DNA from 4 places in the Neobacillus sp. DHD-1R genome. Region 3 is predicted to be linked to each of the others. Evidence: predicted binding sites of a transcription regulator. Region 3 holds the regulator's gene; each other region holds the start of a gene.
The links. The regulator Rex, encoded in region 3, represses fermentation and respiration genes when NADH is low (regulators of the CRP and FNR family bind a similar motif). The targets are predictions, from matches to a motif close to TTGTGAAATATTTCACAA.
Positions count from the first base shown of each region.

Region 1 (7,341 bases), 420 kb from region 3:
GAAGGATGGTCAGAAGACAGAAAAGGTAATCCAACTTAATGTGACTAAGCCAAAAGGGGTGGCGGAAATTAATGGCACATGGATCACCGATGAAGATGTCACTTTTTATAAGTTAATAAATCAGCTTCAGCTCGAGATCAACAAAGCTGCCGCCAACAAGAAATATAGCGGCCAACAATTAGCGGAACAGTTAGCCTATTTGGAATCCCAGGAAAAGACGATCGATGATCAAAATCAGCTTTTAACACAAATTATCCGCCTTCGCTCCGTTGCGCTGCTTGCAGAGGAAAAGGGGCATACGGCATCAGCTGAAGAAATTGATGGAGCTGTTGAAAAGGTGCGCGCTCAATATAATCAATACGCTGGGGCCAAAAAATTAATCAGCGCCTACGGGGAAAACAAGTTTTGGGCAACGGAAAAGCAACAGTACAAATTCATCGTCCTCTCCCAAAAGGTCCAAAAAGACCTGATTGAACAGGTTAAAAAAGAAAACCCAACTGCCGTGGAGCAAGAAATTTATTATCAAGCACAACAGCAATACGAAGATCTCCTCGTCTCCCAAGTAAGCTCCATGAAGATTGAGATTCAGTAGGGGGTATCAGCTTATTTTGGGTTTGTTCAGGTTCATGAGGACAAGTTTCGCTCTCCTTAGCCGAGTTTTGTCCTCATGATAAATCCTTTCCTTATAGAACGTCGAAAATTGCCTTCGCCACACCGTGTTCGTCATTTGTATCAGTGATATCGTCACACAGAGACTTTATTTCATAATTGGCATTCCCCATCGCAATCGACCTTCCGGCCCGCTCAAACATCGACACATCATTATAGTTATCTCCAATTGCCATCGTTTCCGCTAATTCAATTCCATTAGCCTTAGCAAAGGTCTCAAGGGCAATTCCTTTTTGAGCATTTTTGTTGGTAATCTCAAGATTCTCGTGACCTGAAGAAGATACGGCCAGTTCATCAAAGCCTGCCAGTGCCTTACTTGCCGCTTTGAGTCTGCCAGCATCAAATGAAAAGGCAAGCACCTTATAAATTTGAAAGTCCTCATCGGCAAACAGGCTTTCGTAATCTTCGGTTGTATGTATCAATCCATCGCGGATTCGTGCTCCGGCCGCATAGGTAATTTCGTCACGATCCACTTCCGGATTGGCGCTGACTATAATATCAACCAGTATTGAAACCGCCTTGTCAGGATCTACCGTGTAGGCACCCCTATCCGTGTAGATCTCAAAGTAAACGTCATTTTCAGTCAGTTTCGCTGCTACCTCTCGTGCCAGCTGCTTACTTAAAGGAGTAGACGAAAGAATTTCCCCGTCCTTGGAGCGGATTTCGGCACCATTGACACCAATAACAGGGCAGGTTAATCCTGCTTCGGATAACACATAGGTTGCTTCCTGAAAGGATCTGCCTGTGGCAACGACAAATTCTACCCCTTGGGATTGTGCTTTTAAAATAGCTTGCTTATTTTCCTCACTGATTTGTTGGACTGAATTTAATAATGTTCCATCCATGTCTGATGCAATACATTTAATCATGCTGTCCCACCTTTTCTTTGCTTCGTTAGTGCCATTCTAACATGAACCCTCGAACTAAAACGACCAGAAAGCTTATCCCACATACTTGCTTCCTTCCCGTACACTTAGTGGTGCTAACGGCTGGCTCTCGATAAACTGTTTCACAGAAGCAGGATTGGTTTTGGAATATTCCCGTAACGCCCAGCCAATCGCTTTTTGAATAAAAAATTCCTTACTCTCCGCATTTTGCTGTATGTATCGATAAAGCAATGCTTCATTTGTGTTCTGTTTATATTTCAATTGAAAAAGCAAGGCGGCCCTTCGCAGCCACATATGATCATGAACTGCCCAGCCGTCAATCGTTTCCTCAATTACTTCTGGAAACATTTCCGCTATTTTGCCCACTGGCTTAGGGGCGATGGCATCTACGGTATCCCACCATGATTTCCTTGTAATTAATTGCTCCATAAAGGGCAAATCCTCTTTTTGCAGCTTTTTCATCGATTTTTCCATATAAACCAAGGCTGTATATTGGTATTCTCGTTCATTTTTCCCCCAAAGCTCTACCACTAATTCTTGATTAAAAGGTTCCTTTAAAATCCCGGTTTCATTAAAAAATTGCTTTTCTAACGCCTTCCTTAATGGCGACTTAATCCCGAGAAAAGGGAAGTGACCCTTCATATAATTCTTCATCGGTTCAGCATTTGCCGGGTTGGCGTTTTCCTCAAATAATTTTGTCAACAAAACAACAGACAATTCCATCCATCCTCTCCTAAGTTTACCTCTTTTAATGATTCTACTATCTTCCAATTTAACCTTTATATTGCTGGCATAAACCATTCTGGCGATGCCACACTAAACGTAACAGCAAAGGAGGGATACTAGATGACAAAGAAATTTAATAAAGGCAGCCGCAACCAAAACTCTCCGCAGGCAGGGCATGCTGAGGCCGAATTTGCAACTGAGTTTGTGAGCGGAGATAACAGCAAAGGCAAAAAAAGTAATCACACTCAAAAGAAGAAAAAATAATAAATATGTCTCAAAACAAAGGGGTCAGACCCCACAACCTCAACATATCGCTGAACTTTTCCTAATAAGCGACTATATATTGAGTGTTAAACGTGAGGTCAGACCCTTTTATGACATCCTCTTTCTTACACCCTGGCCTTTGCCAGCTCATTTATTTCTTGGGCGATTTTTTCTTGAATCTTCTCCACCACGGAAAAGTCCATCGCGGCGACATAAATCGCTTCCAACTCATCATGCAGCTCTTTGGCTTTGGCAAGAAAACTTGTTGCTTCAGTCATTTTATTTTTATATTTTGCAGAAATTTTATCAATAATCTCGGCAAAAAGATCATCCGTTCCCGGCTCGATTAAGATTTCATACATATCAATAATTTCGTCGCCATCCCGGCTTGGGAAATATTCATGTGGGGCCGTACTATCGAAAATAGCCACCCCCATTTCTCTGAAAATAACCATGTCAAGGCTGCACGGATCAAAGCCGCAATGATAGACTTCTACATCCATTCCGCGCTCCTCCGCTGCCGCTGCCAGCTTTTTCAGCATCGTGGATTTTCCTGAACCTGGCCGTCCTTTGATAAAGTAACGCTTCGGGATCTCTTCCGTCAAATTTGGCACGTAATCGACAGCACCTTTTGGAGTTGCTGCTCCTAGGAAACGATGACGCACGTCCGGAGCTTTATTTAACTTCATTTTCCCAAAAAGAGAATCAATTAATTTATTCGTCAATTGATCAGCCTTTTTAAAGTTCATACTATTTATATAAATTTTCTCCCAATCATCATGAATCTCCAACGCTTCCTTAAAAGTGGCATATGCCTTTTGGAAGGAGGCGCTAATCTGATTGGTCAGCCTTTGAATAACATTTTTCTGCACACTTAATGCACGGGCATTCCAGGCTACACCAAGGTTAATATACTCTTCCACCGCGCCCGGTGCCTTCGGCTCAATGACATGCGGTGCCGTACCGTCGACAATTCCTACCTTTAGTGCCGGAATGAGGACACCATCAATGGAATTGTTATCGGATGAACAATGAAGAAACTCGACATCATAACCCTTTTCGACCCACTCATGGCCAATTTTCTTCATTAGTGAAGATTTACCTGTTCCCGGACCGCCCTTTAGGATAAATAACCGGTCTAATCCTTGCAGATTCGAGTCATAAAGATTATAAAAGCCTCTCGCAGTATTCCCGCCGGCAAAATAATTTCTAATTTTCCCTGCCACTCATCTACACTCCCTTTTCGTGAATCAACTAGACCTGCACGGAACCTGAACGTTTGGTGCAGGAAGTTTTTTTAACACAAGCCTTTGAACAAGTCTCCATATCCAGTCATACTGGGTGTGGGTGTTGGACTTTTCTCCATATCTTATGCTTTTGCCTTATATAGGTGAGTGCCTAGAAAAATTTTATCTCACATTAGGGTACCGGGAAAACCAAATTGATTGTTAGTCCCGCTTTTATTTAGTTAATGGAACCGTTTCTGCTTTGGTTAATTCCTTTAGTTTAATCGGCTCTAGTACAATTTGGATACCGATTTTCCCGCCACTGACCACGATCTGGTTAAGAAGTAGACAGCTTTCATCGATAAATGTCTTATATTCCTTTTTCATGCCAATTGGTGAGCAGCCGCCACGGATATAACCGGTCCATTTTTGAATATCCTTTACTGGAAGCATGTCCATGCTCTTTTCACCGGCTGCTTTGGCCGCCTTTTTTAAATCCAATTCCTCAGCAACGGGAATGACAAAGACATTAATGTTTTTGCTTTGGCCTTGGGCAACGAGCGTCTTATACACTTGCTTAGGATCCCTGCCGATCTTTGCCGCTACTGAAATCCCATCAATTTTCCCATCCTTATTGTCATATGTAAGCATGTCATATTCCACTTTCTTAGTATCCAGTATGCGCATTGCATTGGTTTTTGCTTGTGCCATGTACCAAACCCCCCATTTAAATACGATCCAACTATGTGAATAATCATAGCATTTTTTTCAAAAATTACACAAAATCACCCAAAATCTGTCACCCGTTTGTCACTCTATCAAATAGGTATTATAGTAAACTAAATTTAGAAACACCTATAGTTTTATAGGCAAAAAAGATGGTTATTCTCATCCTTTTTCCGTAATTGACATTATATGTGAAATCTTTCACATGAAAATATATTACATAAAACCCCTTTTTGCTACTTTTCACATACAAATGGAGGAATGTCCTCTATTACAATTTAACCTGAGGTGAAAGCAATGAAATATGATTTAGTATTATTACACGCACCAAGTGTATATGACTTTCGAAAAAACTCTTTACTTGCGGGGCCGATTAGTGATGTGGTCCCATCATCACCAGTGTTTGAAATGTATCCCATCGGTTTGACAAGTATTGCTGATTATTTAGAGCGGTACGGGCTGCGCGTTAAAATCATTAACATTGCTAATCGCATGCTAATGAGTGAAAGGTTCGATGTCGAGGCCAAACTGAAAAAAATCAAAACAAAAGCCTTCGGAATTGACCTCCATTGGCTGCCCCATGCCCATGGCAGTATCGAACTTGCCAGGATTGTAAAGGAACTCCACCCGGAAACACCGATCATGTTTGGGGGCTTATCAGCCACCTATTATCATAAAGAGTTAATTGAATATCCATTTATTGACTTCGTCATCCGCGGCGATTCCACAGAAAAGCTGACGCTCCTACTAATGAATAAGATTGAAGCAGGCAGCACCCATTATGCCGATATCCCAAACTTAACCTGGAAAAAAGGCAGCGAATGCGGCTACAATCCCCTTACGTATGTGCCTAAGGATCTAGATGATATTGACGTCCCAGGCTATCGCTATACAATACGTTCCGTCTTTAAATATCGGAATTTTCTTGACCCGCTTCCCTATAATGGCTGGCTGCAATATCCGAACACTGCCTTATTAACAGCAAGGGGATGTACGCAAAACTGTCTCATCTGCGGGGGTTCCAGAGAAGCTTATGATCAAAACTGTAACCGGCAATCGCTGGCCTTACGTTCACCGAAGAAACTCGTCGAAGATATCCAATTCATTTCACGCTTTAGCCGAGCGCCTATTTTTATCCTTCATGACTTGCGCCAAGGCGGCCGCGAATATTATCAAGAGTTTTTCAGCCGGTTGAAAAACCTTAACCTTAAAAATGAAATTGTCTTCGAATTGTTCCAATATGCCGATGAAGAGTTCTTTAAAATGATGAATGAAAGTGTGCCAAAATATAGCATTGAAATCACACTGGAAACCCATGATGAAAAAATTAGGCGCTATAATGGAAAATTCAGCTGTACCAACCAAAAGGTAATTGATACCCTTAATTTTGCCTTAAAAAATGGCTGTAAAAAAATCGATTTGTTCTTTATGGTGGGGATTCCGGGCCAGACTTATCAAAGCGCAGTGGAAAACATTGATTTCTGTGAAACCATTCATCTTGCCTGTAACCATGACCCACGAATTTTTTACTTTGTTGCCCCACTTGCGCCTTTCCTTGATCCTGCAAGCCCGGCCTTTGAACATCCGGAAATCCATGGATATAAGAAGTACTGTCAGACACTTGAGGACCACCGCAAGGCGATTACGCAGCCATCGTGGAAGCATATGCTCAGCTATGAAACAAACGATATGACAAGGGATGATATTGTAAATTCCACCTATGAAGCAGCTGGAAAACTGAATGATTTTAAATTAAAGTATAATCTGATTAATCATGAGGATTATTTAGAAATTAAGGGGAAAATTGAAAAATCAAAGGACTATATTGATAAAATCGACCATGTCCTTGCCCTGCCGGCAGAGGAACAAGCAATAGAACTTGCCAAAATTCAAAAAGAAATCCAAGAGTTAAACAAATATAGTATCTGCGGGAAAAACGAATTAAAGTGGGAAGTCCAAAAGAATTATGCCAACTTCTTTTCCCTTGCCTTAGTAGGAATGGAACAGCTATATGAAGACTATATGATCAAAATCCGCCATCGCTTAAGTCCGAAAAGGCGGCAGCAATTCCAGTTGGAACCCGAAAGAAGAAAAATGAAAATTTAATCAGAAAAGGTGTTGGGCAATGCCCCAACACCTTTTAATGTCCACCCAAGTATGCAGCGCGAATTTGGTCACTTTGACTAAGTTCTGCAGCCGTACCTGTGGCCACAATTTTTCCTGTTTCAATAACATAGGCCCGATCAGCGATTGACAGTGCCATATTGGCATTTTGTTCAACTAATAAAATAGTTGTCCCGGTTTGATTAATTTCCTCAATGATCCGAAAAATCGTCTTAACTAATATCGGAGCGAGTCCCATGGAGGGTTCGTCTAATAGCAAAAGGCGTGGTCTTGCCATGAGTGCACGGCCCATCGCAAGCATTTGCTGCTCTCCACCTGAAAGTGTCCCTGATAGCTGCTTACGGCGTTCCTCAAGGCGCGGGAAGAGCTGAAGCACTTTTTGGAAATCCTCTTTGATGCCCTTTTTATCTTTTCGCAAATAGGCCCCTAATTCGAGATTCTCCTCAACCGACATATTAGAAAACACACGCCGTCCTTCCGGAACTTGTGAAATTCCACGCTTCACGATGGACTGGGCAACTTTTCCCGCCACATGTTCATTTTCAAATAAAATTTCGCCATTTTTAGGCTTCAACAAACCAGAAATGGTTTTTAACAGCGTACTTTTTCCGGCGCCATTGGCCCCAATTAAGGTGACAATTTCTCCTTGATTAATTTCAAGGGAAACGCCCTTCAATGCGTGAATATTTCCATAGTACACATTAATGTCGTTAATTTTA
Region 1 is NZ_CM173232.1:108,885-116,225, reverse strand. Features, by position in the region: gene AC3ANL_RS00540 (FixH family protein) at 1-592, shown strand, start outside; gene AC3ANL_RS00535 (Cof-type HAD-IIB family hydrolase) at 684-1,538, opposite strand; gene AC3ANL_RS00530 (DNA alkylation repair protein) at 1,611-2,279, opposite strand; gene AC3ANL_RS00525 (hypothetical protein) at 2,403-2,546, shown strand; gene AC3ANL_RS00520 (PRK06851 family protein) at 2,672-3,772, opposite strand; gene ybaK (Cys-tRNA(Pro) deacylase) at 4,007-4,483, opposite strand; gene AC3ANL_RS00510 (TIGR04190 family B12-binding domain/radical SAM domain protein) at 4,796-6,604, shown strand; gene AC3ANL_RS00505 (ABC transporter ATP-binding protein) at 6,639-7,341, opposite strand, start outside.
Region 1: AC3ANL_RS00510 (TIGR04190 family B12-binding domain/radical SAM domain protein) is a predicted target of Rex. The motif match lies at 4,688-4,705, and genes of this name have one in related genera.

Region 2 (7,341 bases), 2.0 Mb from region 3:
CTCATATCTCATTAAAACCAACTCAATTAGGGTTGGATATTGATTATTCATTTTGCTTAAATAATATTAGAGAAATTGTCGAAAAGGCAAGCCAATACGATATGTTTATAAATATTGATATGGAGACCTTTAAACATTTAGAACTTACCTTTGATTTATTGGATGACCTATCGTTGGAATATGAAAATGTTGGTACGGTAATTCAGGCTTATTACCACCATGCATTAGAATATGTAGAAAAATATAAAAATTTCCGAATTCGTCTTGTAAAAGGTGCATATAAAGAATCAGAAGAAATCGCTTTTCAGGAAAAGAAAGATATCGATGCAAACTATATAAAGCTGATTGAATGGCATCTCTTGAATGGCAAATTTACATCAATTGCCACACATGACCATAGAATCATCTATCAGGTGATCGATTTTGTTAAGCGCAATCATATTCCAAATGAACAATTTGAATTTCAAATGCTGTATGGATTTAGAAGGGATTTGCAGCTTAAGTTGGCGAGCGAAGGCTATAACTTCTGTACATATGTTCCGTTCGGGAATGACTGGTACGGATATTTTATGCGCCGTCTTGCAGAAAGACCGCAAAATTTAAATCTAGTTGCTAAACAAGTCTTTAACAAAAAAACCAACTCCCTAATTGGCGTTGCAGCAGGGGCTTTTTTATTAGGGAGATTGTCTGCATCTAACAAGAAAAAACGCAAATAAATAATATAGTAGAGTGCTAGAGAATACACGAGTGTATGGCCAGGAGTCCTTTCCAAATAAAGGAACCTGGCTTATTTTATTTAAAAAATATTTCATTAATAATTTGTAACAAAAAGTAATTATAGTTTAAACTAACATAGATACTACTTCGTGAAGCGAAATATATGAATTTTAAGTGTTATATTCCGTATCGAGATTTGTAGATGTTTATTTTTGTTAAAAAGTACGAATATTACTTCTTAGAGGTGTTGCATTATGATTGATAAATTATTTTATAAGACATTACTTAAAAAAACTTTTTCAAATCCTGTTGAAATTACATTTTGGGATGGTGAGACGGTTCGGTATGGTGAGAGCGAACCGCAATTTAAACTCATTTTTCATGATGTTATACCAAAAGCGGATTTGGTAAGTAATCCTTCCATCGCTTTCGGTGAAGCTTATATGGATGGGACCATTGATATAGAAGGAGATTTAAAAGAAATTGTTATGTCCATGTACCGAAGTCAGGAGAGCTTTTTAGGAAACAGTAATTTCACTGCCCAACTTCTGAAAAAATTCTCAAATACTAAAAAACTAAGTAAAGAAAACATCGCCTTTCATTATGATATTGGGAATGATTTTTACAAGTTGTGGCTGGATGAAACAATGACCTATTCATGCGGCTACTTTAAGATTCCATCCGATAGTCTAAAAACGGCCCAACAAAATAAAGTGGCCCATATTCTTAAAAAACTGAACCTTTCTAAAGGGCAGACGCTCTTAGACATCGGCTGCGGTTGGGGAGAACTAATTATTACTGCAGCTAAGCGTTATGGAGTAAAAGCAACAGGTATTACATTGTCCGAGGAACAATTTGCTCGGGTGCAAGAACGGATTAAGGGAGAGCAATTATTAGATTTTGTAGAAGTACAATTAATCGACTATCGTGATTTGAAAAAACAGAAATTTGATCGGATTGTCAGTGTAGGTATGATTGAACATGTCGGTCAAGAACATTTACCTGAATATTTTCAGAAAGTAAATGAATTATTGGTAAATGGTGGACTTTCTGTCCTTCACACGATTACGTCACCAAAAGAAGGCGCAACAAATGCATGGATTGATAAATATATTTTTCCAGGAGGGTATATTCCTTCGGTGAGGGAGCTAGTCAATCAGGTTACAGAAAACAACTTCAACTTAATTGATTTTGAAAGTTTGCGCCGCCATTATGCAAAAACACTTGAAATGTGGGCAGAAAACTTTGAAAATGCCCTTGATGAAATAAGAAAAACTAAGGACGAACGATTCATTCGGATGTGGCGATTGTACTTAAATGCCTGCGCAGCATCCTTTCAAACAGGGAATATTGACTTAGGTCAATTCATCTTTACGAAAGGAACAAATGATTCCCTTCCCTGGACACGTGAATACTTATATAACTAAAAAAGTCAGGCAACATTCAACTGAATGAATGGTGCCTGACACCTTTTTTAGTATTTACACGGTTTTTGTCGGAAAAAGAAAAAAGGCACCTTGCCTTTGATGAATGGATCAAAGGTGTCAGGCACCATTAGTAACAGCATTATAGGAGAAATTGGCATCGTCCCATTGATAAATTCCTTCTTGAAGTTTGATGACCGAGTCAAAAGGACAATCAATTTGGAAGTTATCTTCAGGTTCGATTGCATCGACTTTATTTTTTTGCTGGTCCATCAAATGGTTCTTTAAACGAAGCATATCTGTTTTAGATGCAATCCGAATAATTTTATCTAGAGTGATTTTCTTTTCGCTGATTCCATAGCTATTACAAATACTCGTTTGAAAACTCTTGTTATATTGAAGCATCATGTGTAAATCATTGATACATGCCACGCCAAAAACTTCTTTTATGATATCCTCATAGCGTAGCTGCGTTCCAGTAGCAAATTTAATAATATTTCTTTCTGGATTTTCTAAGAAATAAATTGTTTCAATTGAATTTTCCATTCCCAACACCTTTTCTACAATTAATTTCTATAGCAGTTCATTATAGGTCAATTTACGTTTTGTCAATAAAAAAATGGAGAGAAAATGAGGTAAAGGTTACCTAGCCACGGCTCATTTAATCAGCATTTACTACTATTATACCACATTTTAAAATATGTGCTTGGAACATTGCTCAAATTTTGTAGAACGATGAAGGATCTTAAGGATAATAATGGAAATGGATCAAGTTAAAAACGGTAAATTTTAATTTTTTCCGAACTTTCTATCTAAACTTTTTAAAAAATTCGTTTTTAGGTGTCAGAGGCTCAACTCATGCCTAATAACAAGCTCCTTATCATAGAATTGGAAGCGCTCTTAAATATGTAAAGAAATATTCACAGGTTTTTATAAAAAATTACTATAAAATAAGTGTATGTGACGTACTTCACAAATATTAAAGAAAAAATGTTTTTTAAAGGAGAACCTCGTATGGGATACAGTAAACCAGACAAGATTATGGAAATCACAGTGGAGATTGGTGTTAAAAAAACTAAATATTCTCTTCTTCAGACGATGATTTTAGGTTTTGAGGCAGGTGCATTCATTGCTTTAGGATATTTGCTTTTTATCCGTGTAACAGCGACTTTGTCGGGAAATTTTGACGGCCTCAGCAGTCTAATTGGGGCTTCCGTATTTCCAATTGGACTTATTCTTACACTCCTAGCAGGCGGTGAACTTTTAACTGGAAATATGATGGCTGTGCCTTTAGCAAGAATGGCCAAAAAAGTAAGCACCCGGCAGGTCATTTATAATTGGTTTCTGGTTACAGTCAGTAATTTTATCGGAGCGATTTTTGTTGCTTATTTTTTCGGTCACCTTGTTGGCTTAACTGAAACCGCTCCATATTTATCTAAAACAATTAGTATCGCTGAACATAAATTAGAAGTATCGTTTCTTCAAGCTTTTGTTTCGGGAATTGGATGTAATTGGCTGGTTGCTTCTGCCGTATGGCTTTCATACGGAGCTAATGACATGGCGGGGAAAATTACTGGAATTTGGTTTCCAACGATGGCATTCGTCGCTATTGGTTTTCAACACGTGGTAGCTAATATGTTTGTGATCCCTGCAGCAATTTTTGCAGGCCACTTTACATGGCTGGACTATATTCAAAATTTTATTCCTGTCTTTTTAGGAAATGCTGTAGGTGGAACAGTATTTATTGCATTAGCATATTGGCATGTTTATAAGAAAAAGGAACATTCCTTCTTAGAACCGAAAGTGGTTCAGCCTATGGTGAAAAGTGGGGTTAGATAGAAAGTTGGCAGCGTTGAACTTAAATATTCAACACTGCTTTTTTTTTGATAAAAATCCCTTTTAATCAAGTTAACGACTTTTTCTAGGTAATATTGATATGTTTGACGGAATAAAATGGGAACTGAGCGCTTTTAAGCTGGCCCAGTACTATATGAGCGCGACATAACAGAACTTAGAAAAAGAGGAGAAGTTGGGGATAATGGCTAAGCAGACATGGGCACTTTCATTACTGATAATAGGAAGCTTAATTGGATTAGCTGGATGTAATGAGGAAACGTCAAATGGAAAACCACATGAAGAAAAGGTGTCTGAACCTCCAAAAAAAACACAGCAAAAGCCAGCAGTCGAACCTCAAAAAGTTGAAGAACAAAAGCCAATTGCGGTAAATGTTGTTGATTCGAATACAAAACAGACCGTAAAGACCTTTTTACCAATGGATTTAGGATTTGAAACTAATCCGGAATCATATAAAAAGAAAATTGAACAGTGGGCTAAGGAATTGGCACGAGGAACAGAATCTACGACTGGTTATGACCAACGAATGGTGCTCGACAGGATTGATGACAATGGTCAGATTATCAAAGGAAAGCCTCAGATAATTTTAGATGAAGCCCTATTAGTAGAAAGAGTCATGACAGCTTCGGTTCAAGGTGGTGAGGTGGAGCTCCCGATAACTGTAACGGCAAGCGGTTATAAACCTGAAGATGTTGTCCACTTAAGTGAGGTAGTGGTTGCTTCATTCTCGACTTATTTTAGCAGCGGGGTTATTGGACGTTCAAAAAATATTGAGCTCTCGGCACATGCAATTAATAATGTCATTGTTGGAGCTCAAGATATCTTTTCTTTTAATACCACTGTTGGCCCAAGCGATGCTGAACATGGGTACCAACCAGCAAAGGAAATTGTAAATAAGCAACTTGTCGATGGGATTGGTGGTGGAATCTGCCAGACATCCTCCACACTGTTTAATGCAGTAGACAAAATAGGCGTAAGTTATATCGAAAAACATCACCACTCGTTATCGGTCGGTTATGTACCGGCAGGAAGAGATGCAACGGTTTCCTACGGCGGTCCCGATTTTCGATTTCAGAATACAGCGGGTGTGCCAATCTTAATAAAAACGATTTATGGTAAAGGAAAATTAACCGTTGAAGTAAGAACTTCAGCAGCCTATCAAGGACTTATTGCAAAAAGTAATTAGCTTAATACCATATACCAATAATCGGTATATAAAAGGTCGAATTCCGAGATGAGCGGAATTCGGCCTTTTGCGTGTTATTGGATTGTCTATTAAAGGAAATATTGGGAATTTGAAACAAAATTAGGTATGGATTCGTCAGATTAGGAGAAAAGGTTTATCTGGGGGAGGTAAATCGGTGGGATTAATAAAAAAAATCATGGTTACCTTGATTCTTGGTGTTACAATAGGATCTTCTCTGGTTATTGGTATCTTTGGATCAGCATTATTTCAGGAGGGAAATCCAATTCCGTTGATGGTTTCTGTTCTAAAATTAAAGCTAACGGATACTGAATACGTCCAGTTTGCAAAATCAGAAAACCAGAGCAGATACTTATCCATCAATACTGGAAATAATCGCTTCAATGTTGTTAAGGATTTTATGAAAGTAAATGGATGGACATATGAAGAACAAATGGGCGCGGGCCTCATTTTTATAAAGGAAGAAAAAGAAGCTATTGTGTTGACAAGACAGTATTCAAGGCATTTTATTATTTGGGATATTTCAAAAAGTATTGTTGTCAGTGATACAGATACAAAGATTTTTTCAGAATAAGAGAAAGTGGATGTTCCAAAAGGGTCGGACACCTCGGTTTTGTGGTTGAGGGGTCTTACACATGGTTTGGGACATCCACAGTTTTATCTAATTTAAAGCCTCATCTTGATTCATAGAATCATTAACCAACTTTTCAAGAGCCATCAGTTCCTTTTTCCAACTAGAATGACCATTTAGAGATAAAAGTGTACTTTCAATTAAATATTTTCTTGGTGTACTAGAATGTAATAATTCTTCTTGTATAAAGTCTAAAAGTTCAAAATACTTTTCTTGTTCGCGTTCATCAGATAATACTTTAGTAATCGTTTTTCTTAATGTTCCTGATAAATGAAGTAATTGGGTTTTAAAACCTGTCTGGTTCTTTGAACAGTTGGGAAGCCACTTCTCTAATAGTTCCGGTTCAAGTAATCGATCACCGGCTTCGGACACCTCATCAACCAATTTCACTAACCGTCCAACGCTATAACGGACCACTTGACTAACTTTTTCACCTGTCTCATAAGCCATACGATTATATTGAACATTATGCTGTAAAATTCCTTGAAACATGATCGCACAATCTAATAGGTAGGGTTTCTTCTCTTCTCCAAAAATATCAATAAAGCGATTGTAGTACCAGCGAAGGGAATTTAATCGAGTATGGTGAACAAATTTTTTTAGATCAGCATCGTTTGTTGCCAATACCTCTTCAAAAATCGTAATGAGTTTGTTTTTTCTATTGGTCATCATTTGCATTTCGAGTTGTCGAATGAAAATCTCAATATTGGAGGGACTTTGACCAACAAGGAGTTTACTCCTTTCCTGGTCTAGCTGCTTATAGACCGTCTTATAAATGCCGATCAATAATTCTGTTTTTGACGAAAAGTAATTATAAAATGTTCCCTTAGAAATCCCACTATAATCTAAAATGTCCTGAATGGAAGTGGCTTGGAAGCCTTTTTCAATAAAAAGTTGATGGGCCGCCTTTATGACATTTTGTTTCCGATTGTACATATCATCACCTAAAATTGGATTTATACTGCCTGTATAAAATAATACTACCTTATTTTATCTGTCTTTACAAACCTCTAAATCATGGATATATTTTGATTGCAATATTTGAAATGAGAGTATATTATAATGGAAGTATGAAACAGGGGTATAAAAAAATGAACAATTAGTTTAAGGGGGAAATGGAATGGAACAAACCATAAAGGAGACTAGTCGTCCACGGTACGGAATTCTTGCCGTTTTGATGATTGGAGCTTTTATTGCATTCCTAAACAACACATTATTAAATATAGCACTTCCATCGATCATGAAGGACTTAAATATTGAAGCGTCGACTGTACAATGGTTAACGACAGGTTTTATGCTCGTTAATGGAATCTTAATTCCTACCTCGGCATATTTAATTCAAAAATTTTCTGTCCGGCAATTATTTTTAACTGCAATGGCCTTATTTTCAATTGGAACCATTCTAGCAGGTTTTGCCCATGCTTTTCCACTTTTATTAACGGGTCGGATGCTTCAAGCTTCCGGTTCAGCCATCTTGATGCCCTTGTTAATGAATGTTATGTTAGTAAGCT
Region 2 is NZ_CM173232.1:3,061,563-3,068,903, reverse strand. Features, by position in the region: gene AC3ANL_RS14830 (proline dehydrogenase family protein) at 1-716, shown strand, start outside; gene AC3ANL_RS14825 (class I SAM-dependent methyltransferase) at 972-2,144, shown strand; gene AC3ANL_RS14820 (hypothetical protein) at 2,262-2,687, opposite strand; gene AC3ANL_RS14815 (formate/nitrite transporter family protein) at 3,156-3,980, shown strand; gene AC3ANL_RS14810 (VanW family protein) at 4,180-5,181, shown strand; gene AC3ANL_RS14805 (hypothetical protein) at 5,357-5,773, shown strand; gene AC3ANL_RS14800 (TetR/AcrR family transcriptional regulator) at 5,861-6,766, opposite strand; gene AC3ANL_RS14795 (DHA2 family efflux MFS transporter permease subunit) at 6,951-7,341, shown strand, end outside.
Region 2: AC3ANL_RS14815 (formate/nitrite transporter family protein) is a predicted target of Rex. The motif match lies at 3,100-3,117, and genes of this name have one in related genera.

Region 3 (7,341 bases):
GGTCTTGTGTCATTTCATGGGTATATTCCACGACGCCAATGAGACAACTAGGTCCAATTTTGACGGTATTGCCTCGAACTACGTCTGCCGTTGTATTTTCTAAATAAATTTCATCGCCTTCAATCACCTTGGCAGCAAGTGTGCCGACCTCTTTGCCAAAGGGAAGCAGAGAATTTTTCTTTCTTTTCACCGTGATTTTTCCGCCGCCAATCTCCTCTGCTGTACTTTCACCAAAGCGCAAGCCGATTTTAATTGTATCTGCTGATAATAATCCTTTGATTTCAAAGCCGCCGCTTGAATCAAACAATTCATATTCGACATCTCCCTTTACGGCGATACTTCCTTTTATGATAGCTTCATCACCACTGAGGCCTTCCTCCACTTCCAGCAAACCAAGGATTTTCATTTTTTCCAATTTGGCTTGTTTGTCGACCTTCATGGTTCCCATGACGAGTGTTTCTTTCACTCTCACATTTCCATTAAATTCTGCCTCACCTAAAATTTTGGCAGTTCCGATTGTCACATTTCCGTTTGCTTCACTTGTGCCATAGACACGAAAAGCAGAACATTCGACATCATTCACAATCGTTCCTTCGCCACGAATGCTGATTTTATCGTATTGGCCTCCGGGGTAACTTCCTGTGCCATTAATGATAAGGTTTTTGCTATTTCCCATGTTCTTCCCCTCCCTTAAACCTTTCGAATGTCACTAATAACGGCATTTTTATCCTGTGAAAATTCTTTGGTGTATTCTACGACACCTATTTGGCAGTTGGCGCCAATCTTGACTTGATGACCCCGCACGACTTTCGCTTTTGTATTTTCTAGCTCAACGATGTCTCCTTCAATGATGTCCGCTTCTAATTGCGATTTGAAAAAGGATTTAAATAAAGTGCTGAAAAAAGACCCTTTATGCTGCTTGACAATAATGGTTTGACCGCCAATTTCTGTCGCTTTACATTCACCATAAATCTTAATATTAACTTGATCGGCATTTAAGAGCCCGCCAATGGTAAACCGATATTCCCCTTTAAAAAGCTCCGCTTCACAATCATCCTTCACCGCAAAAAGACCTCGAAGATTGATTTCATCACATTTTACTTTTCCACCAACCGTGACTTTGCCTGAAACCTTTAACTGTTTTACATAGAGGTTTTCATCAATCCTTGCCGTTCCTTCAACAGAAAGCTTTTCCGCCTCGATATTCCCATTAAAGCGGGCATTCCCGTTCACTTTGACGGTATCCGCTCCCACATTCCCCTTCATTGTACCTGACCCATTGCACTCAAACGCCGTACACTGCACGTCACTGTTGATCGTTCCTCTACCATTAACCGTTACTAAATGGAAGTGGCCTCCGTTAGACGAACCTAATCCATTAATGACCAAGTCTCCTCTACTTTTCGTATCCATTGCCAGTCTCCTTTATAATAATTTTGCTTTAATTTCTTCCATACACCCCATAAGCGATAGAGACACGATTATTTTTGTTCCCTTTTCAAAATGGAAGTCTTCTGCATTTATCAGTAACAGACAGGATGACACTCCAAGCTTACGAGTAATGATCAAGTCACAGCTTTTTTGCTTAATGAGCTGCTCATTGTCTTTTAACAGCTGAAGCAGCATTTTTCCTTCATCTAAGTTTATATCGCCTGATTCTAAAAGTTTCTCTAATACATATATCTCCAACATGCGTGAAAAATTAAATTTATCGTTGCTGCCTTTATCTTGTTCTAAATAAAAATTCATCACTTCATTCGAAACAATGTTACGTTTTACTAAATCATCTTTGTCTAACTGCATATCACTAATATTAGGTGAAAACATATCTGCTAGTTCATCTAATGACAAATTTTCTTTCATGGTTTGTATCTTGTTAATTCTCTCTAAGATTTTTTCTTTAGGGAAAAAGGTTTCTTGACCCGTAAAGGTTGATTTTCGAATAAACCATTCTTCCGGAATTAAATCTTTACGCTTCCATCTATATAGCTGTCCGTAAGAAATTCCTGCATAATCCAGTAAATCCTTTTTAGATATTAACTCCTCGCTCATGATTGAAAACCCCTTTCTATTTCTAATGTAACATAACACTGTTACGTTGTAAAGTTAGACTTGAGCACAAAAAAAAAGGGCCTGCCCCCCTAACTTCAACATATCGCTGACCTTTTCAATTAGCGATTATAGATTGAATGTTAACATGGGGGTCTGACCCTTTTCTTATTCTTCTATATCTTCTGTCGGATAATGTTTTAAAAAGTAGATCAAGGATTGCAGCTCTACTGCTAAATCAATGTGATGCACCCTAATTGATGCAGGCACATTTAATCTTGCCGGCGTAAAATTTAAGATTGCTTTTACATCTGCATTCACAAGCCGATCCGTAATCATTTGTGCAACGGGCGCAGGAACGGTAAGGATGGCGACCGAGATTTTTTCCTCCGTTAACACATTCTCCAATTCATCCATGTGATACACGGGCACCTCACGGATCTTCGTTCCCATTTTTGCCGGATCCACATCAAAGCCACACTCTATTTTAGTGTTATTATTTTTTAAAAAGTTATAGTTTAAGAAAGCTGTTCCTAGATTTCCGACGCCAATTAATGCAACCTTTGTTAATTCATCTTGATCAAGCGTTTTCCGAAAGAATGTTAAAAGGTAATTGACGTTGTAGCCATAGCCCTTTTTCCCCAAGGCCCCAAAATAGGAAAAATCCCTGCGAATAGTGGCTGAATCTACCTTTACCGCCTCACTTAATTCCGCTGATGATACCCTTTGCTTCCCAGCAGTATGCAGGTTTTTCAAAAACCGATAATAGAGGGGCAGCCGTTTCGCTGTCGCCTGTGGTATCTTTGTCGTTTCGTTACTCATACTCTCCCACACCCCTTCCTTTTATTTAACTTGTTCGCTTCGCTTAAAATCACCGTTCTTACCGCCCGTCTTCTCGACTAAATAAGTCGGTCCAATGACCATGCTTTTATCGACTGCTTTACACATATCATAAACGGTTAAGGCACAGGCAGAAGCAGCTGTGAGCGCTTCCATTTCCACACCTGTATTCCCTTTTGTTTTTACAGCTGCAACTATAGATAATTGGTAGTTCTCATTTTGCCCTTTTTCCCATGAAAAAGAAATATTGATCCCTGTTAATGGAATAGGGTGACACATCGGAATGATGTCCCATGTCTTTTTGGCAGCCATCACCGCTGCAACTTGGGCTACTGCTAAGACATCGCCTTTTTTCATTTCATTGTTCGTTATTTTATCAAAAATTTCTTTGCTAACAGTAATACTAGAATGTGCAAGAGCCGTTCGTGCCGTCTCTGGTTTGTCACTGACATCGACCATTTTTGCTCTGCCCTCTTCATTAAAATGAGTAAATTCAGCCATCAATAAATCCCCCTACCCCAAAATAATACACTATTTTCACTAGTATGTGTGTGAAAGTTTGCACTAAATATACATTTTTTCGCTGATAAAAGAAATCCCGCCAATCGAAAGCCCCGCTTTATTGCCGATGTTCAGGATATACGGTACACTAATTATAGTTAATAGAGGTGAATAAAATGATTTTATTGCAAGTGAATCAACTACAAAAATATTATGGTGCTGACCTTATTTTATCTAATATAAAACTGGAATTACAAACACGGGACCGTGTTGCCCTTGTTGGCCGTAATGGTGCCGGCAAATCAACATTATTGAAGATTATTGCCGGGCATTTGTCACATGATGGCGGCGAGATCATCAAACCCAAAGAAGTGACCATAGGCTATTTAGCTCAGAATACTGGCCTTGAGTCCAATTTATCCATTTGGGATGAAATGTTGACCGTTTTCCAACATCTGTTGTCGATGGAAAAGTCATTGCGGCAGCTGGAGACTAAAATGGCCGATTCTAGTGTATACGAAGACACTGGAAAATACGAGCGAATCTTATCTGAATATGATCAACTTCAAGTGAAGTTTAAAGAGCAGGGAGGCTATCAATACGAAGCCGATATTCGCTCTGTTTTACATGGGTTACATTTTAATGAAAGTTCCTTGATGATTTCAAGTTTAAGCGGCGGGCAAAAAACAAGGCTTGCCTTAGGAAAGCTATTGTTAACCAAACCGGATATTCTAATTTTGGACGAACCGACCAACCATCTTGATATTGAAACTCTTTCCTGGCTTGAGCAATATCTGCAAAGTTATGAAGGGGCCATTTTAATTGTCTCTCATGACCGTTACTTTTTAGACAAAGTCGTCACACAGGTTTACGAGGTATCGCGCAAGCAAATTGGGCGGTTTACAGGTAACTATAGTGCTTACCTTGAACAAAAAGCGGCCAATTATGAACGTGACTTAAAACTTTATGAAAAACAACAGCAAGAGGTCGCTAACCTGCAAGATTTTATTAATCGGAATTTAGCAAGGGCCTCAACGACCAAACGGGCGCAAAGCCGCCGAAAAAAGCTTGAAAAAATGGAGATGATGGATCGGCCACTTGGGGACGAGAAATCGGCTGCATTCTCCTTTGAGATCGAAAAACAAAGTGGTAATGATGTTTTGATGGTAGATTCTTTAGCGATTGGGTATCAAGGGGAAATGGTTTCAGAGGCGATCACTTTCCGGGCGTATAAAGGGGAAAGTATTGCTCTGGTTGGTCCAAATGGAATCGGCAAATCAACGCTATTAAAAACGATTATTAAGAAGCTGCCTGAGTTAAAGGGGACCGTCAAATATGGATCAAACCTTTCGATTGGTTATTATGATCAGCAACAGGCTGAATTAACTTCTAATAAACGTGTATTAAATGAGCTATGGGATGATTACCCTTTAAAGAGTGAAAAAGAAATTCGTACCGTTCTCGGTAATTTCTTATTTTCCGGTGACGATGTGTTAAAAATTGTCTCTACCCTAAGCGGCGGGGAAAAAGCCCGTCTGGCACTCGCTAAACTTATGTTGGAAAAGGCCAATCTGCTAATTTTGGATGAGCCTACGAACCACCTTGATCTTGATAGTAAAGAAGTTCTTGAGAATGCCTTAATTGATTACCCTGGCACCATTCTTTTTGTCTCTCACGATCGCTATTTTATTAACCGGATCGCAACGAAGGTTTTAGAATTAAGTCGAAAGGGCAGCGATGAGTATTTAGGTGATTATGATTATTATCTAGAAAAGAAACTGGAGCAAGAGGAACTCGAAGCATTAGCGCTCGCTGCGGCAACGAAAAAAGAAACTTTAGTGGATACCTCAGAGAAAAACAGTTATCAACAGGATAAGGAAAGTAAAAAGCTTGAACGGCAGCGTAAACGAAAACTAGAAGAAATAGAACAACGAATCGAAGAGCTCGAGAAACAAATCCAAGATTACGAGGAAAAGCTCTGTGAACCTGACATTTTTCAAAACCATGAAAAAGTATTAGAAATTAATCTAAAAAGTGAACAGGCTAAGGCTGAGCTTGAGCAACTAATGGAAGACTGGGCCGAACTTGCTGATTAATGGTTGAAACCGGGTGGCTGCCCGGTTTTTTCTTTTAAGGAAAAAACCAAAAAATTTTCGTTGATATTCAACAAATTTCAAAGAGACATTCGACAATTTTCTATTATTTTATACAAAATCCATGCTCCTTTCGACAGCTTTTTTACTTATCAACACAATCTAAGGGTTTTTCCACAATCTTATTCACAATAAAAAAGTATTAACAGTAGGTTATCCATATACTTTTCCACAATATCCACAATAAACACCATAGTTATTCACATTATCCACTTAATCCACAGACTTATCCACATAAAAGAGTATTAAATAGTGTTTTCTAAATGGCTTATCCACAAAAAAAGATGTCTCAAAACAAAGAAATACGTCTCAAAAGGGTCAGACCCCTCAATTAACACTCAATTATAGTCGACTGGTTGAAGCAGTACAGCTATAGGTTGAGATTGTGGGGTCTGACCCTTTATCTTGAGACATCTCTTTTTGAGACATCCTTACTTATTAAATATTTCAATTTCCAGTCCCGGATTAGCATTAAGGTCAAGACCAGCCCTGATTCCTTTTTCAAACATCACACTGCCGGCTGCAGCAATCATCGCAGCATTATCCGTACATAGTGATAATGGAGGTATCACTAATTCAACCGCAGGGTTTTTAGAAAAAGTCGTCTCTAACGCTTTCCTTAAACCTTTATTGGCAGCAACACCGCCTGCGACTAACAATTGATTAACACCATAGTGCGCGACTGCTCTCTCCGTTTTTTTCACCAGCACTTCAATCACACTTGCTTGAAAGCTTGCGGCCAAATCTTCAGGCGTGATCACCTCACCACGCTGTTCCGCATTGTGAACCGTATTGATAACCGCTGACTTAAGTCCACTGAAGCTGAAGTCATAGGAGCCCTCTTCCAGCCAAGCTCTTGGCAAATCTATTGTGGGGCTTCCATCCTGGGCTAAGCGATCGATATGTGGTCCGCCAGGATACGGCATATTTAAGGTCCTTGCTACCTTGTCATAGGCTTCCCCTGCGGCGTCGTCCCTTGTTTCTCCAATCACTTCAAAATGACCATGCTCTTTCATAAAAACAATCTCTGTGTGCCCGCCAGATACCACTAGGGCCAATAGAGGAAATTTGAATTCTGTTACTAATCTATTTGCGTAAATGTGCCCGGCGATATGATGGACAGGAACAAGTGGAATGTTATGGGCAAAGGCAAGTGCCTTTGCCGCATTTACGCCAATTAAAAGCGCTCCTACTAACCCTGGACCTTCTGTTACGGCGATCGCATCAACCTCTGAAAATGTTAAGTTTGCTTGATGCAAGGCTTCCTCCATCACTATCGTTATTTGCTCGACATGATGACGGGAAGCAATTTCAGGTACAACCCCGCCAAATCTTTTATGACTTTCAATTTGCGAGGCCACTACATTGGCCACTATTTCGCGGCCATTTTTTATAATTGCCACAGCCGTTTCATCGCAGCTTGTCTCAATTCCTAATATCAATAAATCTTTCTTCATAAGTTCACCCACATTATTAATGCATCTTCCTGATTATCCGAATAATAATTTTTGCGAATCCCGCCATTTTGAAAACCTAACTTTCGATAAAGGGATTGGGCCACATGATTGGTTACACGTACTTCAAGCGTCATAGTCCTTGCCCCTGCTTCGCGGACCACAGATATGAGGTTAGTCAGTAATGCCTCTCCTAGCTTTTTTCCTCGATATTCAGGTAAAATGGCTATATTCGTTACATGTGCCTCATCAACCACTACCCATGTTCCACAATATCCGATGATTTTATTGTCTTTCTCCAAAACAAAATAGACAGCAAATTTATTAATGTTTAATTCATTATA
Region 3 is NZ_CM173232.1:5,104,495-5,111,835, forward strand. Features, by position in the region: gene AC3ANL_RS25080 (cytoplasmic protein) at 1-676, opposite strand, end outside; gene AC3ANL_RS25085 (polymer-forming cytoskeletal protein) at 691-1,413, opposite strand; gene AC3ANL_RS25090 (YhbD family protein) at 1,426-2,052, opposite strand; gene AC3ANL_RS25095 (redox-sensing transcriptional repressor Rex) at 2,218-2,871, opposite strand; gene moaC (cyclic pyranopterin monophosphate synthase MoaC) at 2,893-3,390, opposite strand; gene AC3ANL_RS25105 (ABC-F family ATP-binding cassette domain-containing protein) at 3,567-5,486, shown strand; gene tsaD (tRNA (adenosine(37)-N6)-threonylcarbamoyltransferase complex transferase subunit TsaD) at 5,975-7,000, opposite strand; gene rimI (ribosomal protein S18-alanine N-acetyltransferase) at 6,997-7,341, opposite strand, start outside.

Region 4 (7,341 bases), 2.5 Mb from region 3:
TACGATGCTGCTCCCATTTGTAAATGATCAAAAAAAAGTTAAGCTTGTTGTTCTGGGAGGGATGATTCTAGCGGGGATCAATATTACCATAACAGCAGTCATTAATGTTGCTGCCCTAGGGCCTGATTTGTTTGTTCGAGCCAATTTCCCCTTATTATCGACTGTTAGCAAAATAAGGTTAGCGGATTTTATTGAGCGTTTAGACGTGTTATTTATGTTATATCTAGTAGTGGGTGGTTTTTTTAAAATCACCTTATATTATTATGCAGCTGTCGTTGGGGCGGCCGATATTTTTAATTTCAAAGACCGAAATAAACTGAGTCTTCCTATGGGGGCCATCATTTTATTTGCTTCTGTGACTATTGCTTCTAATTATGCTGAACATATAAAGGAGGGGCTAAAAATCGTTCCGATTTATTTACACTGGCCCTTTCAGATCATCATTCCCACTCTTTTACTAATCATAGCTTTTTTTCGAAATCGAAAAAAAAAGGCGGGTTCGTTATAAGATAGTAAAAACTGCCTAGGGATATCCCAAAAGGCAGTTTCATCCTTAAATATTTACGTTAGCTGTCTTCCGGTGATCCTGCTTAATCGGCAGGTATATTTGAACCGAGGTTCCTTGGTTTTTTTGACTGTCAAATCGAATCGTGCCCTTGTGGGTTTGAATAATGTTAAAGCTAACAGTTAAGCCTAGGCCAGTTCCTTTTTCCTTCGAAGAGTAAAAAGGTTCACCAATTTTTTCTAATCGTTCCTTTGAAATCCCACAGCCATTGTCTTTAACAGTAATCAGGGCCTCATTGTCTAATACCTTTAAACTGATTGCTACCATTCCACCTTTTTCAGAAGCCTCGATGGCATTTTTAATGATATTTATAAATACTTGTTTAAGCTGGTTTGGCTCGCATTCAATGTAGATGTTTTCTTCAGGAAAAAATGAATTTATCTGAACATTATAATAAATAGCTTCTGTATTTAATAACGAAATGACATCATTTAAGAGATTTTGAAGAGCCGCCTTAGAAAATTTAAGATGCTGGGGCTTGGCTAAAAGTAACAGTTCACCAACAATGTGGTTAATACGATCTAATTCATCAAGCATGATTCGATAATAATATTGATGTTTTTGGTCATCCATTTGGAGAAGCTGGACAAACCCTTTTAATGATGTTAAAGGATTTCGAATTTCATGTGCAATACTTGCAGATAATTCGCCAACAACAGAAAGTTTTTCTGTTCTTCGTAACCGTTCCTCCGTCTTCCGGAGGGTGGTCACATCTTTTCCATAACCAATGACTCCGGCAATCTTTCCATTGATGATAATCGGAAGGGAAGTGCATTGCAGGGTTATGAAATTTCCGGTTACATTTGCGATGTTGATTTCGTACATAACTGGTTTTCCTTCTTCTACAACCGAAGAGAAAAAACGTAATAAAAATCTTTTATACCTTTTCGGTAATAAAGTTTTAATGTTTTTTCCAATCATTTCTGTCCGATTAAAACCTGTAATGACATCAAATTGGGAATTTAGATTTGTTATTTTACCTTCTAGATCCAATATATAAACGATATCAGGACTATATTCAAATAAAGATTTATATTGTTGCTGGCTTTCAGCAAGTTGCTTGGCCATTTCTTTTTTTTCAGTAATGTCACGGCCAATAATCACTAACCCTTTTCTGCTGCCATCAGGATTGAATAAAGGAACTTTAATGGTATCAAACGTTTTAAATGAACCATTTGGAATAGGAAGGACTTCTTCTATCCGAGTTATTTCTTTATTTTCCCATGTCTGCTCATCTGAAACTTCACAGTACCTAAGAGCATCAGCGTAAAAATCAGAAAAGTTGGCTAATTCAGAGTCCTTTTTTCCACGATAATCGACATGTTCCAGCTGAAACAATTTCAAACCAAAATCATTCGCTTCAATCCATCTACCGTCACCATCTTTAAAATTCACAAAGTCAACCATCGAATTAATCAGGGTTGACAGCCGTTTTTTGTCATCTATAGACACATTTAGCTCTTCTTGTTTAGCAATAAAAAAATAAATGAATCCCCCTGTAACGAGAATATAAAAAATCTCTTTTGACCTTTCGATCATCGGAATAAAGGGAGTTGGTACGAACTGGTGAATGAGATAGTTAGATCCATAAATCCAAATAATACTGCTGATGAAATAAAGGAAGACTAGCTTTTTTTTATCCATGTAAATCTCCAGTCTTTTAGGAAACGAGGTATCCAAAAGTAATAAAAACAGTTTTCTTCCTATTTATAATACAAGAAAAATAATATTTTTGGAATCATATAAGGCTGATTTCCTATTTATTACAATTGATTATTGGTGAATCCTAGGATTTCATTGCGAACTCTTTGACCATCTCAACTGTTACTATCTTACGAGTAGGGATGATACCTTGTCTTGCAAGAGCATTTATTTGACTGGTAACAGCGTTAATTTTATCCGTCGTAAACGCTTTTCCTTCTTTGCAAAGTGTTATGGCTTCTTCTATATAAAATTCTCGTTGTTGATCAAGAAAAAGAAAATCATTTATTTTTTTGTTTTGTTTATTTACATGTTCAGTTATTTCTTTATGGACGCTCATGTGTTCCACTCCATTCATTTTATGTATTTGATTTTTCATTGTGGTGAGGGGCTATCCTACCCTTTTTCCAAGAATTAGTAAATCTCGTTCAACCCCATCTAATTCTGCAACTTTCGGTAGGTGAGCCCACTTCTCAAAACCAAAGCTTTGGAATAATTTCAAACTTGGTTCATTATGGCCAAAAATAAAGCCGAGCAACGTCTTGATTTTAAGTTTAGGACAGGCATCGATTGCTTTTTGAATAAGGTATTTACCTAGTCTTTTTCCGCGAAAATCATCATGTATATAAATACTGATTTCAGCAGTGGCATTATAGGCAGGTCTGCCATAAAACGATTGAAAGCTAACCCATCCGCAGATCCTGTCATTCATTTCGACAACCCATAATGGGCGAAAAGTAGGAGAATGATCATCAAACCACTGCATCCGACTTTCGACTGTGACAGGCTCTAAATCTGCTGTCACCATTCTGCCAGGAATCGTGGAATTGTATATATCTATAATGAACGGCATGTCCTTTATTTCTGCATCTCTAATTATCACAGCTTCAAACATATTTGTAGTCCACTCCAGTTATGTAATGTCATTAGAATTTATGATATCGTTTCAAGTAGATATTTTCAATATAAAGTTAAATCTGAAAAAGAAAAGTGCAAGCGCCTGTTTAGCGCTGAAGCTAGACAATTCTCAATGTCATTACTTATAAATTCTTACTTAATAAAGAAAGACCCTTCCTCGACATTTGGATCGAGAAAAGAGTCTTTCTTTTCATGGATGTAATTTTTCTTTACATCCATTTTCGTTTCTTATGCCAGGACTCCTACCAGCGATGGGCCTTGGCATTGCTCCTTAAGATGATCTTGTCTTGCGACAGTCGAGTCTGCCCGTTTACCTGTGCTTTTTGATGCTTCGGGCTCGTAAAAGTGTGATGAAAAAGCTCTGAGTGTGGATCTAATTGTTCTCTGTAGCTCATCAACAATCACCTCATCATAGGATTTGAAACGACGATATTCGGTTTGAATATCACCTTTATCATTTGTAAAAAGTATAGAAAATAGTCATTACTTATCATAAAAGACGCTTGAAAAAAGTTGGAATCGTTTAATCTAAAAGATGAAACCGCTTCGAAAATAGTAATAAAAAGTTCACATGAATGTTCACGTAAGTGATGTAAAATGAATACATAAATTACTTTGTGAGACAATTCACGTTAGTAAAATAACATCTTGTTGACACAAAAAAAGAGGCGAAAAACAAATGGCTCATTTATCTTTAAGTGCACTGCTCATCCGATTCCTTTTGGGAGGTTTGGCTGTTGTTGCTTGTACCATTGTATCTAAAAAATTAGGTGATAAAGCAGGCGGAATATTTGCAGCATTTCCTGCCGTATATCTTGCAGCATTACTTACAATTGGACTCGATTTTCATGGTGGACAACTCATTTCTCATTCAATCATGCTATCAAGAGGAGCCATTTTTGGAATGGCCATTAATATACTAGTTGCCCTAATTGCAGGCTATCTTCTTCCAAAGTTCGGCTGGAAACGAGGGATCCTGCATGCAATGGCATGTTGGCTTACTGTCTCGATAATCGTTGTATTTATTACATCCTATTAAATGAAAAAAGGTGACAACATGAATAAACAAGATTTATTTGTTCGTTTTCTACTTGGCGGTGCAGCAGTTTCCATCAGTTATCTTATTACCGTCATTTCTCCATGGAAGATTCTTGCCGGTATATTTGCTGCTTTCCCGGCTGTTATGCTGACAGCAGTTATTATGGTGGGCATAGCCTCCGGAACGAAAAAAGCAACTAATATTGCGAGAGGTTCTGTTTATGGAATGATGGGCGGAATTATATGTGTGATCGCTGTTCTTTTTTCTTTGCAAACAACTGACAATTGGATTTTTAGTATTGCAATAGGATTAATTTCATGGCTAGTAAGTTCAATTACCATCTCCACTATAAAAGAGCGCATCGCTAGAAAAGCGATTCGTCACATATAATCATCCAAAATGAGGCTGTCTCAATCAAAGGGTCTGGCCCCTTTGTTTAGGGACAACCTCATTTTTAATAGGGAAAATAATAAACATAAGCTTGTATTATCTGAAATTTCGGAATAAAATAAAACTAACATACCAACCGGTAGGTATTTTTTAACTTACGCTTGCATATTTTTAAAAAAGGTAAATTGTAAGCGCTATCTAGAATAGAGTATTGTTTATTTTAAAATCAGGAGGAATAGAAATGACAGGTAGATTTGCTGGGAGAGTTGCATTTGTAACAGGTGGAAGCCGTGGAATTGGAAAAGGGATTGTTGAACTTTTTGCGCAAGAAGGGGCAAAGGTAGCTTTCATTGATTTAAATGAAGAGACATTAAATGAAACTACATGCGAACTAAGAGAAAAAGGCTATGATGTTTATGCGAAGGCCGCCAATGTGGTTGATGCAGAGCAGGTAGAAAGTGCGGTTAAGGAAGTTTATGAGGCATTTGGATCGGTTGATGTGCTTGTTAATAATGCAGGTGTGATCCGCGATAACCTCTTATTCAAAATGACCGATTCAGATTGGCAGACGGTGATGGATGTACATCTAAAAGGCTCGTTTAATACCGCTCGTGCTGTCCAAAAATATATGGTCGAACAAAAATATGGCCGAATTATCAATATTTCCTCTACGTCAGCACTGGGAAATCGCGGTCAGGCCAATTATGCAGCGGCAAAAGCTGGCTTACAAGGATTTACGAAAACACTAGCCATTGAGTTGGGGAAATATGGAATCACCGCAAACTCCGTAGCCCCGGGCTTTATTGAAACAGAAATGACCAAAGAAACAGCAGCCAGAATCGGTGTTCCATTTGAGCAATTAATTCAAGCAAGTGTGGCCGCTATTCCAGTCGGAAGAAGCGGGAAGCCTGCTGATATCGCCAATGCTGTTGCCTTCTTTGCAGATGAGAAATCATCGTTTGTGAATGGGCAAGTCATTTATGTTGCGGGCGGACCAAAATGTTAATAAATGAGGTGAAGTTAATTGTTTAAAGATCAAATCGGCAAACAATCGAATAAGGTGAAGAATGCTGTTGAAAGAGGCGCTGTCAAGAAATTTGCGGAAGCCATTGATGACCTTCACCCCATCTATTTTGATGAAGACACGGCCTGGCTTTCCAGATACAAAACAAATATTGCTCCACCAACTTTTCCGAGGATTTTTGATTATGGTGTGTTTGAGGGATTGAACCTGCCGTCTAAAGGGCTGATACATGGGGAACAAACCTTTCATTATGAACGGCCATTATTGGTCGGTGAAGAGGTGTACTGCTATTCAAAAGTTAAGAATTACTTTGAGAAAAAAGGAAACTTCGGGGAAATGGGATTCCTTGTTCTTGAAAGCTTTGGCGAGGATGAGGCAGGCAAACTCATTTTCAGTTCAACCTCAACGATCGTCATCTCGGAAGCGGTAAGGAAGGAGTTGGTAAAGTGAGTACACTAACACAATTACAAGTTGGTGAATCTTTATCAGAAGTTCAACTCGAGCCCGTCTCTAGAATGGACCTCATTAAATACTCTGGTGCATCAGGAGATTTTAACCCGATTCATACAATCGATGAAGAAGCGAAAAAAGCTGGTTTACCTGGGATTATCGCCCACGGTATGTGGACAATGGGCAATTTGGCAAAGCTTTTCACAGAATATTATCAAGAAGGTTTTGTACAGGATTACTCCATTCGCTTTAAAGGCATGGTGTTTTTAAATGATCTAGTAACGCTTAAAGCGACATTAAAAGAAAAACAGGATCACAATTTGTACTTTAGTGTCCAAGCGGTTAACCAACAAGGAAGCGAAGTTTTGAAGGGAGAGGTCGTCTTTCACCAATATTAATGCCATGAATGGCTCTATCCTTTTTGAACTTTAATAGGGGGTATTCGGATGCATGTAAAACAGTTATTTGATTTAACCGGCAAAGTTGCGATTGTAACAGGCGGAGGCAGGGGGCTTGGCCAGCAAATTGCCGAAGGATTTGCTGAGGCAAGAGCCAATGTAGTGGTTTGTTCAAGAAAACTTGAAGCGTGTGAAGAAGTAAGCGAAGGGTTAAAAAAGCTTGGGGTTGAAAGCTTTGCCCTTAAATGTGATGTTTCCAATCCCGAGGACGTAAGAAACGTCGTCGAACGGACTGTTAAAAAATTTGGCCGGATTGACATTCTTGTTAACAACAGCGGTGTCTCTTGGGGAGCTCCAGTGGAGGAGATGCCGCTAGAGGCTTGGCAAAAGGTCATGAATGTAAATGTAACAGGTACATTTTTAATGTCCCAAGCGGTTGGAAGAGTCATGCTCGAACAAAAGTCTGGAAAAATCATTAATATTGCCTCGGTTGCCGGCTTACAGGGCAGCAATCCTAACTATATGAATGCGATTGGCTATAACACTAGTAAGGGCGCTGTTATTACTTTTACAAAAGATTTAGCTGTGAAATGGGGACCACAGGGAATTTACGTGAATGCGATAGCCCCAGGATTCTTCCCAACAAAAATGTCAAAAGGCGTGCTGGATCATGGTGGAGAGGCCATTCTTGAAGAAACGCCATTGCGGAAATTTGGCTCAGACACCGATATTAAAGGTGTAGCGTTATTTTTAGCATCGCCTGCTTCAGATTTTGTGACTGGAGATATTGTCGTGGTTGACGGCGGTGCACATGCGATGTGATTTTTTTGAGAAAATGGAGCTAACTAGTGGTTAA
Region 4 is NZ_CM173232.1:2,203,615-2,210,955, forward strand. Features, by position in the region: gene AC3ANL_RS10585 (GerAB/ArcD/ProY family transporter) at 1-508, shown strand, start outside; gene AC3ANL_RS10590 (PAS domain-containing sensor histidine kinase) at 554-2,209, opposite strand; gene AC3ANL_RS10595 (YpbS family protein) at 2,352-2,606, opposite strand; gene AC3ANL_RS10600 (GNAT family N-acetyltransferase) at 2,658-3,161, opposite strand; gene AC3ANL_RS10605 (YpzG family protein) at 3,427-3,579, opposite strand; gene AC3ANL_RS10610 (DUF3147 family protein) at 3,864-4,223, shown strand; gene AC3ANL_RS10615 (DUF3147 family protein) at 4,242-4,613, shown strand; gene AC3ANL_RS10620 (beta-ketoacyl-ACP reductase) at 4,855-5,619, shown strand; gene AC3ANL_RS10625 (MaoC family dehydratase N-terminal domain-containing protein) at 5,638-6,087, shown strand; gene AC3ANL_RS10630 (MaoC/PaaZ C-terminal domain-containing protein) at 6,084-6,485, shown strand; gene AC3ANL_RS10635 (SDR family oxidoreductase) at 6,534-7,307, shown strand.
Region 4: AC3ANL_RS10610 (DUF3147 family protein) is a predicted target of Rex. The motif match lies at 3,800-3,817, and genes of this name have one in related genera.